One region of the Paraburkholderia lebeckiae genome, then DNA from elsewhere that is predicted to be linked to it. Evidence: predicted binding sites of a transcription regulator. Region 1 holds the regulator's gene; the other holds the start of a gene.

Evidence for each region. The regulator FNR, encoded in region 1, switches genes on or off when oxygen is low (the NO sensors DNR and NnrR bind a similar motif). The targets are predictions, from matches to a motif close to TTGATNNNNATCAA.
Region 2: HDG39_RS09630 (basic amino acid/polyamine antiporter) is a predicted target of FNR. The motif match lies at 2,975-2,988, and genes of this name have one in related genera.

The regions. Positions count from the first base shown of each region.
Region 1 covers NZ_JACHDK010000004.1:211,945-220,377, forward strand. The annotation lists gene HDG39_RS10130 (zinc-dependent alcohol dehydrogenase family protein) at 1-328, shown strand, start outside; gene HDG39_RS10135 (universal stress protein) at 487-1,488, shown strand; gene HDG39_RS10140 (universal stress protein) at 1,539-2,009, shown strand; gene HDG39_RS10145 (PAS domain-containing sensor histidine kinase) at 2,043-3,143, opposite strand; gene fnr (fumarate/nitrate reduction transcriptional regulator Fnr) at 3,266-4,048, opposite strand; gene HDG39_RS10155 (response regulator) at 4,065-4,472, opposite strand; gene HDG39_RS10160 (universal stress protein) at 4,757-5,218, shown strand; gene HDG39_RS10165 (universal stress protein) at 5,287-5,790, opposite strand; gene HDG39_RS10170 (universal stress protein) at 5,815-6,654, opposite strand; gene HDG39_RS10175 (polyketide synthase) at 6,858-7,205, shown strand; gene phbB (acetoacetyl-CoA reductase) at 7,270-8,016, shown strand; gene HDG39_RS10185 (hypothetical protein) at 8,154-8,433, shown strand, end outside.
Region 2 covers NZ_JACHDK010000004.1:94,491-102,923, reverse strand. The annotation lists gene HDG39_RS09645 (GFA family protein) at 15-386, shown strand; gene HDG39_RS34990 (hypothetical protein) at 383-505, shown strand; gene HDG39_RS09640 (response regulator) at 513-1,253, shown strand; gene HDG39_RS09635 (ATP-binding protein) at 1,250-2,593, shown strand; gene HDG39_RS09630 (basic amino acid/polyamine antiporter) at 3,121-4,542, shown strand; gene arcA (arginine deiminase) at 4,599-5,858, shown strand; gene HDG39_RS09620 (RcnB family protein) at 6,265-6,600, shown strand; gene HDG39_RS09615 (MFS transporter) at 6,700-7,956, opposite strand; gene HDG39_RS09610 (GAF domain-containing protein) at 7,953-8,433, opposite strand, start outside.

The DNA.
Region 1 (8,433 bases):
ACTCGACGCCGCGCTGCTGTTCGCGCCGGTCGGCGCACTGGTGCCGCTGGCGTTGCAGGCGGTCGCGAAAGGCGGCGTGGTGGTGTGCGGCGGCATTCATATGAGCGACATTCCGTCGTTCCCTTACGCGTTTCTGTGGGGCGAGCGGCGCGTGGTGTCGGTCGCGAATCTGACCCGCGACGATGGGCTTCAGTTCATGCGCAGCGCCGCCGAGATGCAGCTCGCGATCGAGACGACGACTTACGCGTTGCGCGACGCGAACCGCGCGCTCGACGATCTGCGCAACGGCAACCTGACCGGTGCGGCGGTGCTCGCGGTCCGCCCGTGATCCGCTAGCGAGCCGTTGACGCTTGATACAGATCAAGCCGCGCGCCGCGTCGGCGTTCATCATGTAAGCGCGAACCGTTGGCGTCCCCGTCACGGGCCGAGGTGTGAAGCGACGCGGTCGGCGCGCCGCCTCGCGGTGCGACGATCCGAGGAGAGCCGATGAATACTGCTGCCGAGCGCAACACCTTCCACCGCGTGATGATCGCGTCCGCGGGCGGCAGCGGACTGCCGCTCGGCACGCGCGTCGCCCGGCAGTTCGTCGCGGCGGATGCGCGCTTTCGTCTCGTCGATATCGTTTGCAATCCGGCCGCGCTTTATCCGACGCTGATGCTTAGCTATCCGGACTGGTGCGAGGCGCATCGCGCGATGCTGCACGGCGCGCAGGCCGCGCTGCGCGACACGGTGATCGCGTTGCACGGCGTCGTCGCGGCGACCGACGCCGAGATCGTGGATCTCACCGCGCTGCATCAGGGCGCGGCCGAAGCGCTCGCCCACACGGCGACGCAATGGGACGCGGATCTGGTCGCGGTGGCCGCGCATCCGCGTGAACATCGCTGGGACAGCCGTATCGATCCCGAGGAACTGGTCGCGTCGATCGCGCGTCCGGTGCTGTACATGCCGGCGAGGTCAACCGACACGAGCGATGCGTCGGCGGTGAGCCGCGTGCTGGTCGCGATCGATGGCAGCGACACCGCGCTCGACGCGCTGCGCACCGCGCTCGCGGTAGCGCGGCCCGACGCGCGCATCAAGGTCGTCTACGCGGCCGACGACCGGTTCGCGTGGTGCGAATGGTTACCGTTCGAAGTCGTGTCGCAGCATCGAATCGATGTCTTGCGGCGCGGCGCGGCGATGCTCGAACAAAGCCGGCGCGCGGCCGAAACCGCGTTGCTCGAGTTCGACGACGATTCCGGCGATGCGTCGAGCGCGATTCTCGACGAAGCGCAACGCTGGCACGCGGACCTGATCGTGATGGGTTCGCACGGCATGCGCGGCGCGCCGCATCCGTTGCCGGGGCACGTGACGTCGCGCACGCTGCGCGACGCGGCGTGTCCCGTGCTCGTGTGTCCGCGCGGCGCGTCGTCGTTGCGGGCGGACGACGTGCCGCACGGCGAGTGGCGGGAGCCATATCTGGGCAGTCCGGGCGGGCCCTTTTATCTGTAGCAGGAGCGCGCCACGCGCGTTGACAAATCCAACCTCAGTGGAGAATCGGCATGTACCAACATATCCTCGTCGCGCTAGACGGCAGTACTTTCTCGAAACGCGCGCTGAAAGAAGCGGTGAATCTCGCCGCGTTGACGAAGGGCGTCGTGCATCCGGTTTATGTGGTCGACAAGACGCCGCTCTTTTCCTATGCCGGCTATTACGACCCGCTCACGCTCGTCGAGGCGTTGCGCCAGGACGGCCAATCGGTGCTGGAGGAGGCCGAACAGGCCTGCGCCGCCGCCGATGTGCCTTGCCGCCCTGAAATGATCGAGTCGGAGAGCCTGTCCGACGACGTCGCCGCGATCGTGCTGCGCCACGGCGAGCAGATCCACGCCGATCTGCTTGTGCTGGGCACGCATGGGCGACGCGGCGTGCGGCGCCTCGTGATCGGCAGCGTGGCGGAGCGGGTGCTGCGTTTCTCGACCTGTCCGGTGCTGCTCATGCGCGAGCAAAGCACCGAGGATGCGCCTGCAGAGTAACCCGCGACAGCGGGGCGCGGCAGCGCGTGAACATTACGCGAGCGCGTCGGCCGGTATCTGGATCGAGATCCTGAAGCCATGGCCCGGCGAGCTGGCGAACGACACGTTGCCGCGCAACTGCCGTACGCGTTCGCGAATGCCGAGCAGACCGAATGAATCTGTTCCCCACGACCGATCCAGCGCGACACCCACGCCGTCATCCTCGATATCGAGCGACACGATGGAGCCCGCGCAGGTCATGTCGATGCGAACGCGCCCGGCCTTGGCGTGCCGCGCGACGTTCGTCAACGCCTCCTGAACGATGCGAAACAGCGCCGTCGCCGCGAATTCGCCGCACACCGGCTCGGCCGGTTCGAGATGCACGCTCGAGCGCACGTTGTAGCGTTTCGTGAAGTCTTCGGCCAGCCAGTCGAGCGCGGCGGCGAGCCCGAGGTCGTCGAGCAGCGGGGGCCGCAGATCGGCGGCGATACGCCGCAGCGAAGCGGCCATCCAGTCGATCTGCTTTTGCAGTTCATGCGTCTGCGCGGCCAGCGGCTCGGTGTCGGCCTGGCTTTTCAGCTTCGCTTCGAGCAGCGCGACGCTCATTTTCAGCGCGGTCAGTCGTTGGCCGAGATCGTCGTGCAGTTCGCGCGCAATACGTTTCTGCTCGTTTTCGCGGGCGATCTGCACGTGCGTGGATACCTGATTCGCGCGTTCGAGTTCCGCGAGGCGCATACGTTCGGTCAGGTCGCGCGTGATCTTGGCGAAGCCGAGCAGCGCGCCCGACGCGTCGTGCACTGCGGAAACGACCACGTTGGCCCAGAAACGCGAGCCGTCGCGACGTACGCGCCAGGCCTCGTCCTCGGCGCGGCCTACGGCTGCGGCGGTTTCCAGTTCGCGAGCGGGCTTGCCGGCCGCGATGTCTTCCGGGGTATAGAACTTCGAGAAATGCTGGCCGATGATTTCTTCGGGCGTGTAGCCCTTGATGCGCTGTGCGCCGGAATTCCAGCTGGTCACGCGGCCGGACACGTCGAGCATGAAGATCGCATAGTCCTGAACCGCTTCGATCAACATGAAATAGCGATCCTCGACGGGCACGTCCGACACGGACGCCGCACCGGTGAAGCAGGAAGACTCGCCGCTCGACAGACCCATCGCTCCTCCGGGCGGTCACGCAAGGCCGCGCACCGCGATGCACCGAGTTATATCAGTTCGGGAGCGCTTGTTCCACCCGGCATGTCCCGCGAACGAACGTGAGGCGAGCGTCGCGTCGGCGTTCAAACCCGAGCCAGTCCTTCCGCGTCTTCGATGCGGATCGTTTTGCCGTTCGCTTTGACGAGGCGCTCGCGCTGGAACTTCGAGAACATCCGGCTCACCGTTTCGAGCTTCATGCCCAGAAAGCAGCCGATTTCCTCGCGGGTCATGCGCAAATGAAACTCCGCCGCGGAAAAGCCGCGCGCCTTGAAGCGCTTCGACAGATTCAGCAGAAACGTCGCGACGCGCTGTTCGGCGGTCATCGTGCCGAGCAGCATCATCTGGCTCGATTCGCGCACGATCTCGCTGCTCATCATCTGATAGATGTGATGCTGCATCGGCTTCATCTCGCGACAGATCGCCTCGAGCTGCGCGAACGGAATGATGCACGCGACGCTGTCTTCGAGCGCGATCGCATCGCAATTCTGCTTGCCCGCGCCGATGCCGTCGAGGCCGAGCGAGTCGCCGGCAATCTGGAAGCCAGTCACGTGCTCGCGGCCGTCGCGATGCATGACCACGGTCTTGAACGACCCGGCGCGGATCGCGTAGATGCTTTGAAACGCATCGCCCGCGCGATACAGCGCATCACCGCGTTTGATCGAGCGCGTCGAGCAGATCAACGTGTCGAGTCGGCTCAGTTCGTCGGATGTCAGCTCGGGCGGCATGCAGATCGCGCGCATCGCGCAGGTCGAGCAGCGCGGCGCGGCGTGGCGTGCCGCCGCGGTGCGTGGCACGACGTGGATCGGTACGACGTGCGAAGTGCGGGGCGCGTCGTGGCGGGGTTCACAGACTGCGGCAACTTGCATGATCGGCTCCTGGCGGTCAGACCGGATGCGCACGACGCGCATACGCAATCGCTTCGATGGCACGGCAGGCGAGTTCGAACTCCGAGGTCTTGTCGAAGAAGAAGTCGGCGCCCGCCGCTTCGCACGCTCGGCGAAACGCCGTCGCGCAATGATTGGTCAACACGATGCTGACGATGGACGGCCGCACCCGCGACAGCGCCGCGAGCAGCAGCAGATTGGTCTTGCCCGAGAAGCACGGGTCCAGCACCGCGACATCGGCGCGACTCGCGACGATGTCGTCGAACGCGTGCTCGACGCCGGCGGACTCGCCGGCGATTTCGATGCCGGGAATCAGCGCGATCAGGCGAGCAAGCCGGCGCCGGACCTCGGTCGCATCGTCGACGAGGAAGACTCTCGATAAGGTGGCTGGCGGGGCGGTGTCCATACCGACCAGTATTGGCGACCTCATCTCAGAAATATATCGGCGGGGATTTAAGCGGCGCTAGGAGTTCGGGTAATGTTGTAGGAATATTCCTAGTGCATGGCTGGCGATGGGGTATGTAGCCGAGTGCGAGTACACGGCCACTTTCGACGTGACGGCTTCGAAGGTCGCAGGCATGCAGTTGATTAAGTAATCACGGAACAAGCCGATAAAGACCCATTGACCTGCGTCAAGCCGCGCGACGGCACCGCTTCGGTTCATGCCAGCGCTTTCACAGGGAGTCCAACATGTATGCACGAATTCTGGTTGCGCTCGACGACAGTCCCAGCGCGCAGCGCGCCTTTGCCGAGGCGCTGAAGCTCGCGAAGCTGACAGGCGCCACGCTCGAAGCCTGCTGCGTAGTAGGGCACGGCAAGTGGTCGGACAATGCCGATGTGGCTTTCGAGCCGGAACCGGCGGGCGCGGCGCAAGAATTCGCCAGCCGCGCGCTCGATGCGCCGCGCGAGCTGATGCGCGAGGCGCAGGTGCCCGGCGGCGTGCGGGTGATCGACGCGTACGCCGAAAGCGTGTCCGCGGTGCTCGCGCGCGTCGCCGACGAAATCGAAGCCGATCTGATCGTAATGGGCACGCACGGCCGCCACGGCGTGCAGCGCTTTCTGCTCGGCAGCGTCGCGGAGTCGCTCGTGCGTGCGACCGACAAGCCGGTGCTGATCGTGCGGCATGACGAACACGGGCACGCGCGTCCCTGAAGCGCCGCGTCGCGGAGCCGTGGCGCGATCGCGTGGGAGCGGCCGCGCAGCAGCCCGGTTTTCGCGGCTCAGGTGAGTTCGTTTTCGGCGCAGGCCGGGACTGACTGATCGCGCGTCGCGCCGTTCGCGTGCGCGGGAACCATCAGCACCGGGCAGCTGGCGCTGCGCAGCACGCGCTCGGCGACGCTGCCGAGCATCAGTCGTTGAACACCACGGCGGCCGTGCGTGCCCATCACGATCGCGTCGGCGTGCCATTCGAGCGCCGCCTCGACGATGCGATGCGCGACGTCTTCGCCGGTGATCGCGGCTTCGACGCTGCGGGCCGTGCCTTTGATCCCGCGCGCGGTCATCCGGCTCTGGGCATCGGCCGCGATCCGCTTGCCTTCGTCGATGAAGGCGTCCTGGATCACGCAAGGGTCGAAGCCGGGCGCGTCGTAGGCGATGACGGGCACGTCGATCACGTACAGCGGCTGCAGCTCGGCGCCCGATTCGGCGGCAAGGGTCAGCGCGGCGTCGAACGCACGGGAGGCGGTGTCGCTGCCATCGAGCGCGACGAGCAGGCGGTGAAACATGGCGGACTCCTTTAAGCGCGCACTTCAGTGCGACAACAGCACCGGCACGGTCATCGACTCGAGCATCGTGCGCGTCGCGCCGCCCAGTACGACTTCGTGCAGACGCGAATGCGCGTAGGCGCCCATCACGATCATGTCGCAGCCGAGGTCGGCCGCCTGCGACAGCAGCGCGTCGCCGACCGGCGTGTCGTCTGCGACGCTCAGTTCGCGCACGTCGATCTTGACGCCGTGGCGCGCGACGGTGAGTGCGATGTCGTCGCCCGGAACCGTGTCGCGCGGCGGACGATCGGCCGACGAATGAACCGTCAGCAGTGTCACTTTGGCCGCGTGCGCGAGGAACGGCAGTGCGTCGTGGATCGCGCGGGTGGCTTCGCGGCTGCCGTCCCACGCGACCAGCACGTGGCGGCCGGGTGCCGCGAAGGTGCCGCCCGACGGCACCAGCAGCACCGGCCGCCCGACCGACAGCACGACGTGCTCGACGAACTGTTCGGCGACGAACGCCTCGGGATCGGTCGGGTCGGTCTGCCCGAGCACGATCAGATCGGCGAGACGCGCATAGGGCGGCACCACGTCGTTCGCGTAGCCGTTCGCGGCGATCCAATGACCGTCGACGTTCGCGCGCGCGAGTTCCGCACGAAACAGCCGCTCGAGCGCGCTGGCACGCTCGTGCCGCAGGCGCTCGTGCTCCGCGTAGTAGTCGGCGGTGCCGGCCATCACGAAGAACGCGTGCCGCGGTGGCACGTACGTCGAGAACAGGCCGGTCAGCGTCGCATGAAAGCGGTGTGCGAGCTGCAATGCGATTTCGAGGCGCGGATGTGCACGAACGCTCGTATCGAGGTGAACGAGAATGCTTTTGTAGCTCATTGCCGAAGCTCCGTGACAGAACGTGGGGAAACGGGCGCAAGCAGGCTCGAGCCCGTCGTCAAATGGAGTCTATGAGCCCGGCGGCCGCGGCTGTTGATGCAGATCAAGCGCGGGCCGCCGCGCGCTCGATACAGTGGCAGGCGCGCTCGACGGTTTGCAACCGCGCCTGGCAATCCTATGCTGTGCTCTGGAGGGCAGCGATCATGATTTCCGAATCCGATGCGCCGCTCGGGCGCCCCGCTTCACCATGGACCTCGACGGCATCCGGACCGCCCGAAGGCTGGCTCGACTACGCGGCGGCGTATCAGACCGCACAGGGCGCGGCACACGAGTACGCCGAGCGGTGCCTCGCCGACTGGAGCAAGTCGATCGCTGTCGCCGCGCAGCGCGAGGCGGACCGGTTCGACGAGGCCAACCGCGCTTGCGCCGCCTGGTATGCGTGGTGGCAGGCGGCGTACGGCGTCGCGCCAGGCGTCGCGCCGCTCGCGGGCGGCCTGAGCGCTTGGTGGTGGAGCTCGCAGAACGCGCTGCCGTTCGCGGGCGTCGTTTAGCCGCGCGAGCCGGCAAAGCCGGCGCGCGCACCGTCAATGGCAGACACGGCAAGGAGGAGTTCAGATGGGAACGGATCGCGTGGCATTGGTCACAGGCGGGATGGGCGGTTTGGGCGCGGCGGTCAGCCGGGCGCTTCATGACGCGGGCATGACGGTCGCGGTGACGCACTCGACGCGCAACGATCACGTGTCGACATGGCTGCAGCACGAGCGCGACACGGGGCGCGACTTTCACGCTTACGAAGCCGACATCGCCGACTTCGATTCATGCGCGCGCTGCGCGCAACGCGTGCTGACCGAACTGGGCGTGGTCGACGTGCTGATCAACAACGCGGGCATCACGCACGACACGAGCTTCGCGAAGATGAGCAAGGAGCACTGGGATGCCGTGCTGCGCACCGATCTCGATGGCCTGTTCAACATGAGCAAGCCGCTCTTGCCCGGCATGCTCGAGCGGCGCCACGGCCGCATCGTCAACGTGGGGTCGGTCAACGGTTCGCGCGGCGCCTACGGGCAAACCAATTATTCAGCGGCCAAAGCGGGCGTGCACGGCTTCACGAAAGCACTTGCGCTCGAAACCGCGAAGCACGGCGTCACGGTGAACACGGTGTCGCCCGGTTATCTCGCGACCGCGATGGTCGAAGCGGTGCCGCGCGAGGTCCTCGACACGAAGATCCTGCCGCAGATTCCGGTCGGCCGGCTGGGACGTCCGGACGAGGTGGCGGCGTTGATCGCGTTTCTATGCTCAGAGGAGGCGGCTTTTATCACCGGTGCGGACATTGCGATTAACGGGGGTATGCATATGCAGTGAGGGTGCTCGCCTTCACCGCGCTTGATCCACGTCAATGACCGCCTTTCTGGCAAGAACAAGATAAGCCCCATAGCAAGCGCCTGGACCCTGAGTCTGCGCGAAACAGGTTCGATCGACACTCGCAAGGGGAGGCGAAGATGGGCATCGACATGCAGATCGTCTACCTTGGCTTTGCGGGTGCGGCTCCGCTCGAAGCGGAAGCAGGTGCGCAACTGGTCCGTCTCGCGCGGTTTGGCGCGCTCGTGTCGCACTGCCATCTCGCCATCGAGGCGTTGCGTCCGGGATCGGCGCATCCGCGGTATGACGTGAGGCTGGATCTGGTCACGCCCGCGCACGAGCTCAAGCCCGTCGCGCACTGCGCTGACGACGACGCCAAAGCGGCGATCCGTCGCGCGTTCGATATGGCGGAGATGACCC
Region 2 (8,433 bases), 120 kb from region 1:
TCACGGAGAGCATCATGAACGCCGGGTTGCTGCAAGGGTCCTGTCACTGCGGGGCCGTCAAGTTCGAAGTTCGCACCGAAATCGTTCCGGCCGGTCGTTGCAACTGCAGCCTGTGCCGCCGCAAGGGCGCGCTGATGACGCCGCTCTTTCCCGCCAGTCAGTTAAAGATTCTGAGTGGCGAGGATTCACTGACGCTCTACCAATTCAACACGAAGGTCGCGAAACACTACTTCTGCAAGCATTGCGGCATCTATCCTTTTCATCAGACGCGCAAGGATCCGCAGCAATGGCGCGTCAATATTGGCTGCCTCGACGGGGTCGATCCTTACGCGCTCGAAGCCGGCGTGGCCGATGGCGCGAGTCTTTCCGTGCTGGAGGACGCATGAAACGCCTGTTCGCCATCGCTGTGTTCGTGGCGGGCGGCTTCGCGGCCGAACTCGCGCATCCGTTGCAGTGTGCATTGATCCAGTCGAGCGGCGTGCAACTCAAACGCCGCAGCAGATAATCCGTCGATGGAAACCTCCGACCACGTACTGATCGTCGATGACGATCGCGGTATCCGTGAACTGCTCGCGGGATACCTCGAGAAAAACGGCGTGCGCGTCTCGCTCGCGGCCAATGGCCGCCAGATGCGCGCCGCGCTCGAGAATGGCGCGCCCGACCTGATCGTGCTCGACCTGATGCTGCCCGGCGAAGACGGCCTCGTGCTGTGCCGTGAGTTGCGCGCGGGCAAGTTCCGCACGGTGCCGATCCTGATGCTGACGGCGCGCAGCGAGGAAGCGGACCGGATCGTCGGCCTCGAAATGGGCGCCGACGATTACCTGACCAAACCGTTCGCCGCACGCGAGTTGCTCGCGCGAATCCGTTCGGTGCTGCGCCGCGCGCGCATGCTGCCGCCCGGCATGGAGGTGACGGAGTCGGCGCCGATGCTGTGCTTCGGCGACTGGCGGCTCGACACGACCGCGCGCCATCTGCTCGACGCGGACGGAACCGAGGTGGCGTTGAGCGGCGCGGAGTACCGTCTGTTGCGCGTGTTTCTCGATCATCCGCAGCGCGTGCTCACGCGCGATCAGTTGCTGAATCTCACCCAGGGACGCCAGGCCGATCCGTTCGACCGCTCGATCGATCTGATGGTGAGCCGCCTGCGTCAACGCCTGCGGGACGGCGCGCGCGAGCCGCGCTACATCAAGACGCTGCGCAGCGAGGGCTATGTGTTTTCAGCGGCCGTGACCGCGATCGGAGATCCGGAATGAACGCATCTCCATCACCGTCGTTGCTGCGCTGGCCGCATTGGCCGCGCACGCTGTTCGCGCGGCTCGCGGTGATTTTGTTCGTCGGGCTCGCGCTCGCGCAGGCGCTGTCGTTCTGGCTCACGATGACCGAGCGCGACCAGACGATGACCAACATCATGATGGGCTACATCGAGCGCGAAGTGGCGAGCTCGGTCGCGCTGCTCGATCATCTGCCGCCCGACGAGCGCGCCCAGTGGCTGCCGCGGCTCGCGCGGCGCAGCTATGAGTTCATGCTCGGCCCGGGCATGCCAGGCGCCCCGGTCGACGCGAACCTGTCGGCGCGCGTCGCGCAGTCGATCGGCGATGGCATCGGCACGCGTTATCCATTGACCGTCAATGCAGTGCCGGGCGATCGCGAGCGTCTGCAGGTGCACCTGAAACTGAGCGACGGCACGCCGCTCACCATCGACCTGCGGCCGATGCCCGGCGCCCCGTTGTCGCGCTGGCTGCCGCTCGTGCTGACGCTGCAGCTGCTCGTGCTCGCGGCCTGCTGCTGGCTGGCGGTACGGCTCGCGACGCGCCCGCTCAATCAGCTCGCAGTCGCGGCCGACACGCTCGGCCCCGACCTGAAGGCCGAGCGTCTGCCCGAAGCCGGTCCGTCTGAAGTGGCGCGCGCCGCGCGCGCGTTCAACGCGATGCAGGACCGGATCGCCACGTACATGACCGAGCGCATGCAGATTCTCGCGGCGATTTCGCACGATTTGCAGACGCCGATCACGCGCATGCGTCTGCGTGTCGACACGATGGACAACGACAGCGAGGCCGCAAAGCTGCGCCAGGATCTGCGGGAAATGGAGGCGCTGGTCAAGGAAGGGGTCACCTATGCGCGCACGATGCATGGCACGACCGAGGTGCCGCGCCGCATCGATCCCGATGCGCTGTTCGACAGCCTGGTCTGCGATTACGTCGACGCGGGTCAGCAAGTGTCACTGCAGGGCCACTTCGGCCAGTCGCTGACGATGCGTCCGCAGGCGTTGAAGCGCATCGTCGGCAATCTGGTCGACAACGCGCTGAGGTACGGCGGCGCCGCGCAGATCGATATCGGGGCGTTGCACGATGGCGAGGCTACCGTGTCGGTGCTCGATCGCGGTCCCGGCATTCCAGCCGAGTCGCTGGAGACGGTGTTCGAGCCGTTCGTGCGGCTCGAAGGGTCGCGCAATCGTCAAACGGGCGGCACGGGGCTGGGGCTCGCGATCGCGCGGCAACTCGCGCTCGCGATGGACGCGACGCTTACGCTGCACAACCGCGTCGGCGGCGGTCTCGAAGCGCGGCTGACGTTGAGGAAGTTGCACGAGTCATAGTTGGACGTCTTGCGGCGCGGCCACGCGGGCGATTCCGTCAGAAAAATTCACAAAGCCCGCCATTACGAAATCGCCATCGGGTTTGCACTATTAATGACCCCCGCGCGCCATTTCGAGCTGTGGCTCTGGTGCTTCTCAGTAGTTCTGAACGACCACCGGTTCAGCTCGCTTCAGCGATTCCCCATCATTTGAGAAAACCGCGGCGGTGATGCGGCAGGTCGCATCATTGTTAAATCATCGATATTCAGTGCGACTTATCGATGCGAGCGATTCAGATGCGTGGTGAATTGCTAATTCGCGCATTCAACCAGATTCGGCAACGCAGCATCGATGGATTCGATCGCATAGCGAGCCACAGTCCGTTACCTTGTCTTCGATAAATTGACAAACGCCAACGGACAGACCATTCTTTTCGTGTGGTGGTTGCAGAGTAGCACGGCTGATCAACAGCAAGATTGGCCGAGAGACACGTTTCGTTCGAATCTGATTAAAGATCCTTGTTAAAAAGGTAACTAAAAGGAATCCGAATGGCGTCCACTCCACAAAAGCTGTCAAAAATGCAACTCACCGGGATGGTGGTGGGCGGCATGGTCGGAGCCGGGATCTTTTCCCTGCCGCGCACTTTTGCCAATGCCACCGGTCCGTTGGGTGCCGTGATTGCCTGGCTGATTGCGGGCACGGGCATGTATATGCTGGCGCGCGTATTTCAGGCGCTGGCCGAACGAAAACCCGAACTGGACGCCGGCGTGTTTGCGTATGCGAAAGCGGGCTTTGGCGACTATCCGGGTTTTCTCTCCGCATTTGGCTATTGGATCGGTAGCTGTATCGGCAACGTTTCTTACTGGGTGCTGATCAAGTCGACACTCGGTGCGTTTTTTCCCGTGTTCGGTGACGGCAATACGGTCGTCGCTATCGTCGTTGCATCGATCGGCATCTGGCTATTTCATTTCATGATCCTGAAGGGCGTGCAGCAGGCGGCCTTCATCAACAGTATCGTCACGGTCGCCAAGGTCATTCCGATTCTGGTGTTCATCTTGATCCTGATCTTCGGCTTCCGGTTGGACCTGTTCCAGGCCAACCTCTATGGCGGTGGACTCGAAGGCAATATCCTCGAGCAGGTGCGGACCACGATGCTGGTCACGGTGTTCGTGTTCATCGGTATCGAAGGGGCGAGCGTTTATTCCCGTTATGCGAAGAAGCGCTCCGATGTCGGACAGTCGACGATTCTCGGCTTCGTCGTCGTGACCTCGCTGATGGTGCTCGTGACGATGCTGCCTTACGCCGTGCTTCAGCGCGTGGACATCGCGGCCATGCGGCAACCGTCGATGGCGGCGGTGCTCGAAGCGGTGGTCGGTCATTGGGGCGCGGTTTTCGTCAGCATAGGCCTGCTGATTTCGGTACTGGGCGCTTATCTCGCCTGGTCGCTGATCTGCGCCGAAGTCTTGTTCACGGCGGCAAAGACTGAAGACATGCCCGCCGTATTCGCGAGGGAAAACGCTAACAAGGTACCTGCCAATGCATTGTGGCTGACCAACATCGTGGTGCAGCTGCTCGTCATCAGCACCTACTTCTCGCGCGATGCGTTCGCGCTGATGCTGAATCTGACGAGCGCGATGTCGTTGATTCCGTACCTCTTCGTCGCGGCGTTCGGCTGCATGAACGCGAATCGCGGCGATGGTTACGACGCGCGCGCCGACGAGCGCCGGCGTGACTTGATCATGGCCGCAATCGCCTCGATCTATACGGTCTTCATGATCTGGGCGGGTGGCCTGAAATTCATTCTGCTTTCCGCCGTCCTGTATGCCCCAGGAACGGCGCTTTATATTTGGGCTCGGCGCGAGCAGAACAAGAATGTCTTCATCGCTTCCGACTGGATCATTTTTATCGTTGCGATCATTGGCGCGATCATCGGCATCTATGGCCTCGTAACCGGAAGGATCGAGATTTAGTTTTAGTGAAATCCGATTGAACAGAGCGGGCCAACATTGGCATTCAGGAGATCATCATGGCGAACACGGACGCGAAAGCGGGTGAATTGGGTGTCTACTCGGAAGTCGGGCAGCTGCGCAAAGTGATGGTCTGCGCACCGGGGCTCGCGCATCAGCGTCTTACCCCGAGCAATTGCGATGAACTGCTGTTCGACGACGTACTGTGGGTCGAGAACGCGAAGCGCGACCACTTCGACTTCGTCACGAAGATGCGCGACCGCGGCGTCGAAGTGGTGGAGATGCACAATCTGCTCGCCGAAACGGTCGCGGTGCCCGAAGGCAAGAAGTGGATTCTCGACAACCAGGTGGTGCCGAATCAGGTCGGCCTCGGCTTTATCGATGAATTGAGAAGCTATCTGGAAGGGCTCGACAATCGCAAGCTGGCCGAAACGCTGATTGGCGGGCTATCCACTCACGACTTCCCGGAAGCGCACGGCGGCAAGGCGCTGGAGGTCGCGAAAGAAGCGGCGGGCGGCACCGAATATCTGCTGCCGCCGCTGCCGAACACGCTGTACACGCGCGACACGACGTGCTGGATCTATGGGGGCGTCACGCTGAATGCGCTGTACTGGCCGGCCCGCCACGAGGAGACGATCCTGACCACGGCGATCTACAAGTTCCACCCCGATTTCGCGGCCAAGGTCAACGTCTGGTGGGGCGACCCGACTCAGGACCACGGTCTCGCCACGCTGGAAGGCGGCGATGTGATGCCGATCGGCAAGGGTGTCGTGCTGATCGGCATGAGCGAGCGCACCTCGCGGCAGGCCATCAGTCAACTGGCGGCAACGCTGTTCAAGAAGGGCGCGGCCGAGCGCGTGATCGTCGCGGCGATGCCGAAGATTCGCGCGGCAATGCACCTCGATACCGTGTTCACGTTCGCCGATCGCGATTGCGTGCTGGTCGCCCCGGACTTCATGGCGAAGACGCGCACCTATTCGTATCGGCCGAGCAGCCATCCGAGCGGCGTCGAATTGCACGCCGAAAACAAGCCGTTCACCGACGTCGTCGCCGAGGCGCTCGGGCTGAAGCATCTGCGCGTGGTCGAGGCGGGCGGCAGCGACTATCAACGCGAGCGCACGCAGTGGGATAGCGGTGCGAACCTCGTGTGCGCGTCCCCGGGCGTCGTCTATGCATACGACCGCAACACGTACACGAACACGCTGTTGCGCAAGCAGGGCATCGAGGTGATTACGATCGTCGGTGCGGAGCTGGGCCGTGGACGTGGCGGCGGTCACTGCATGACCTGCCCGATCATCCGCGATGCGGTCGACTATTGATCAGTCAAGCGAATCAATCTGGCCGGTGACTGGCAAAGTGTCGCCCGCTCGCTGAAGTGGCGAGCGGGCGACAGCGCGGCGCGCGTCCGCCGCCGCCAGGAAGGCGCGATCCGTCCAGACGATCGACGCGACGAATCGAATCGCCCCGCTAATCGCCGGGTTGACGCACGCGCTAGTGGTGGGCATGTCCGGCTTGAAGTCGAACTTCCTTTTACTATACTTTTTAACGACTTCGCGCCTGAATTATCGAATTTGATATCTCGCGATTTGCAAAGATTACATTCGATACACCAGCAATCGCTGCAATGAAGTTCGAGTTAATGAATCTGCGAGTAGCTGGACGATCACTTTTCACGTCAATCGCGTGAATGCTCGGGGCTTTCTACCACCGCACGGAGGTTCGAACATGAATAATCGCTTTGTTGCGCAACTCGTCGCCTTGTCATTTGCCGGTATGTCCGCGCTCGCGATTGCGGCTGGGCCGCCCAAGGACGAGGGTGGCGGCCAGATGGCCGGTACGGGCCGTCAGCAGGTGATGCCGTCGATTCCGCACCGTGACTGGCATAAAGGTCAACGTGTGCCGGCCGAATATCGCAACTACAACTTCATGATGGACGACTGGCGTGGACACGGCCTCAATGCGCCGCCGCGCGGGCATAAATGGCTGGGTGTCAATGGCGACTATGTGCTCGTAACGACGAACAACTGGACCATTGCAAACATTGTCCCCGGAACGCAGTAATACTTCCTCGTGGTGCCCGGGCTATCCGGCGACCCAGTTTTAGCGCCGGAACCTGGGCCATTCATCGACACGACATGATTTCGTCATTTTCGCGTCGATTTAATGCTGCGTGTCGTATAGCCGGTCGGGAACGAACAATGCAGTCACGCCGCTCAAAAAGAACACCGCGCCGACCACCAAAAAGCCGAGACCGATCGAGAACTGCGTCGCGATGAAACCGATGACAATCGGCGCCGCCCCCGAACAGAAGCGCCCGAGATTATACGAGCCGCCCACCGCGGTGCCGCGCACCGGCGTCGCAAAACTCTCCGACATGAACGTGCCGATCGTGCCGAGCGGCACGCCGTACAGAAAGCCGAAGAAAAGCATCAGCGTGGAAATGTTGTCGCGGGTATGCCAGAAAATGATCACGGGCAGAAAGAGTGCCGCACCGATGCAGCCCAGCACGTACACGCCGCGCCGGCTCCAGCGGTCACCGAGCCAGCCCGCGAAGATCTTGCCGATGAAGGCGACCATGTATGTGCCGATCATATAGCCGGTCAGCGAGCTGAACTTGATGTGCAATTCCTTCTCGAGATACGTCGGCAGCCAGTTGTTCAGGCCGTAAAAACCGGAGAGCACGAAGACTGACGCGAAGGTCCACAGGATGAATATCGTGCGCGCCTGGCGGTCGCGGAAAATCTGCGCGTAGCGATTGTCGACGAGCCGCGTTTTGCTCGCACGGTCGGCAGCCCGGCTAGCGAGCCATGCCGCCGGTTCGGGCACCGCGAACTTGATCGCGAATGCGAGCAGCACCGGCACGGCAGACACGTAGTACAGCGTGCGCCAGCCGTACTGCGGCAGGATCCAGTTGCTGAGGGCGATCACGACGATATAGCCGGCCGAAATGCCGGTTTGCAGCATGCCGAGTACCAGCGAGCGCCGTTCGGTCGGCACATATTCGGCCACGAGCGTGGTGACCAGCACCATGCAGCCAATGCCGAGCGAACTGATAAAGCGCACCGCCGCGAATTCGACGAAGCTGTGCGTGAACCCGAGCATCCCCGCGCCGAGCGAGAACAGCGCGAGCGCCCATGCGATGACCCGCACGCGGCCGAGACGATCGCTCAACCAGCCGCCGACGATGCCGCCGATCGCCATGCCGAGCAAGGTCAGGCTGCCGAGCGCGCCCGCTTCGACATTGGTCAGCCCGAAATCGTCCTTGATGCGCGACAGGGTGAGGCCGTACATCATCACGTCGGCGCCATCGGCGATCAGCGCGAGGTAGCCGAGCACGAAGACCAGCACCCAGCGGCCTTGCGAGACGGCGGGATGGGTCACCGCTCGATAGTTTTGCAGGTCGGATGGTGTTTTCATGAACGGGCGGCGCAAGCGGGGGACGCCGTATTCTGCTTGAGCAGAGCGGGGGCAAGGAAGGCGCCGATCAGGAGGCCTATGCTTTCATGACGGCTGGTGTACCAGCCTTCCTTGTGGGTCAGGTTCATCGTACCGATGCACACGCCATCATAGGCGATCGGAATGTTCAGGATCGAGCCGAGACCGATAGCCGTCATCACCGCATGATCGTCGAAGACCTCGCGAATGCCTTGCGACGTGGCCGCACGAAACGGCTTCCGATCCTGAAGTATCTGTCGCGCCCACGCGGTGCCTTGCTTCTTTTTGCGGCCACCCAGTGGGTAGACGTCCGGCATGTTCGTGTAGACCCGCTCGACCTCATGACGCCGCGCATCGTAGGACATGATCGTGAACAGGCTTAGGCCTATCGCCTTTGCCGCCACCGCGTGAACCGCGCGGAACAGCTCGAGAGGTTGGTTCTTCAGGCGCATCGCCAGC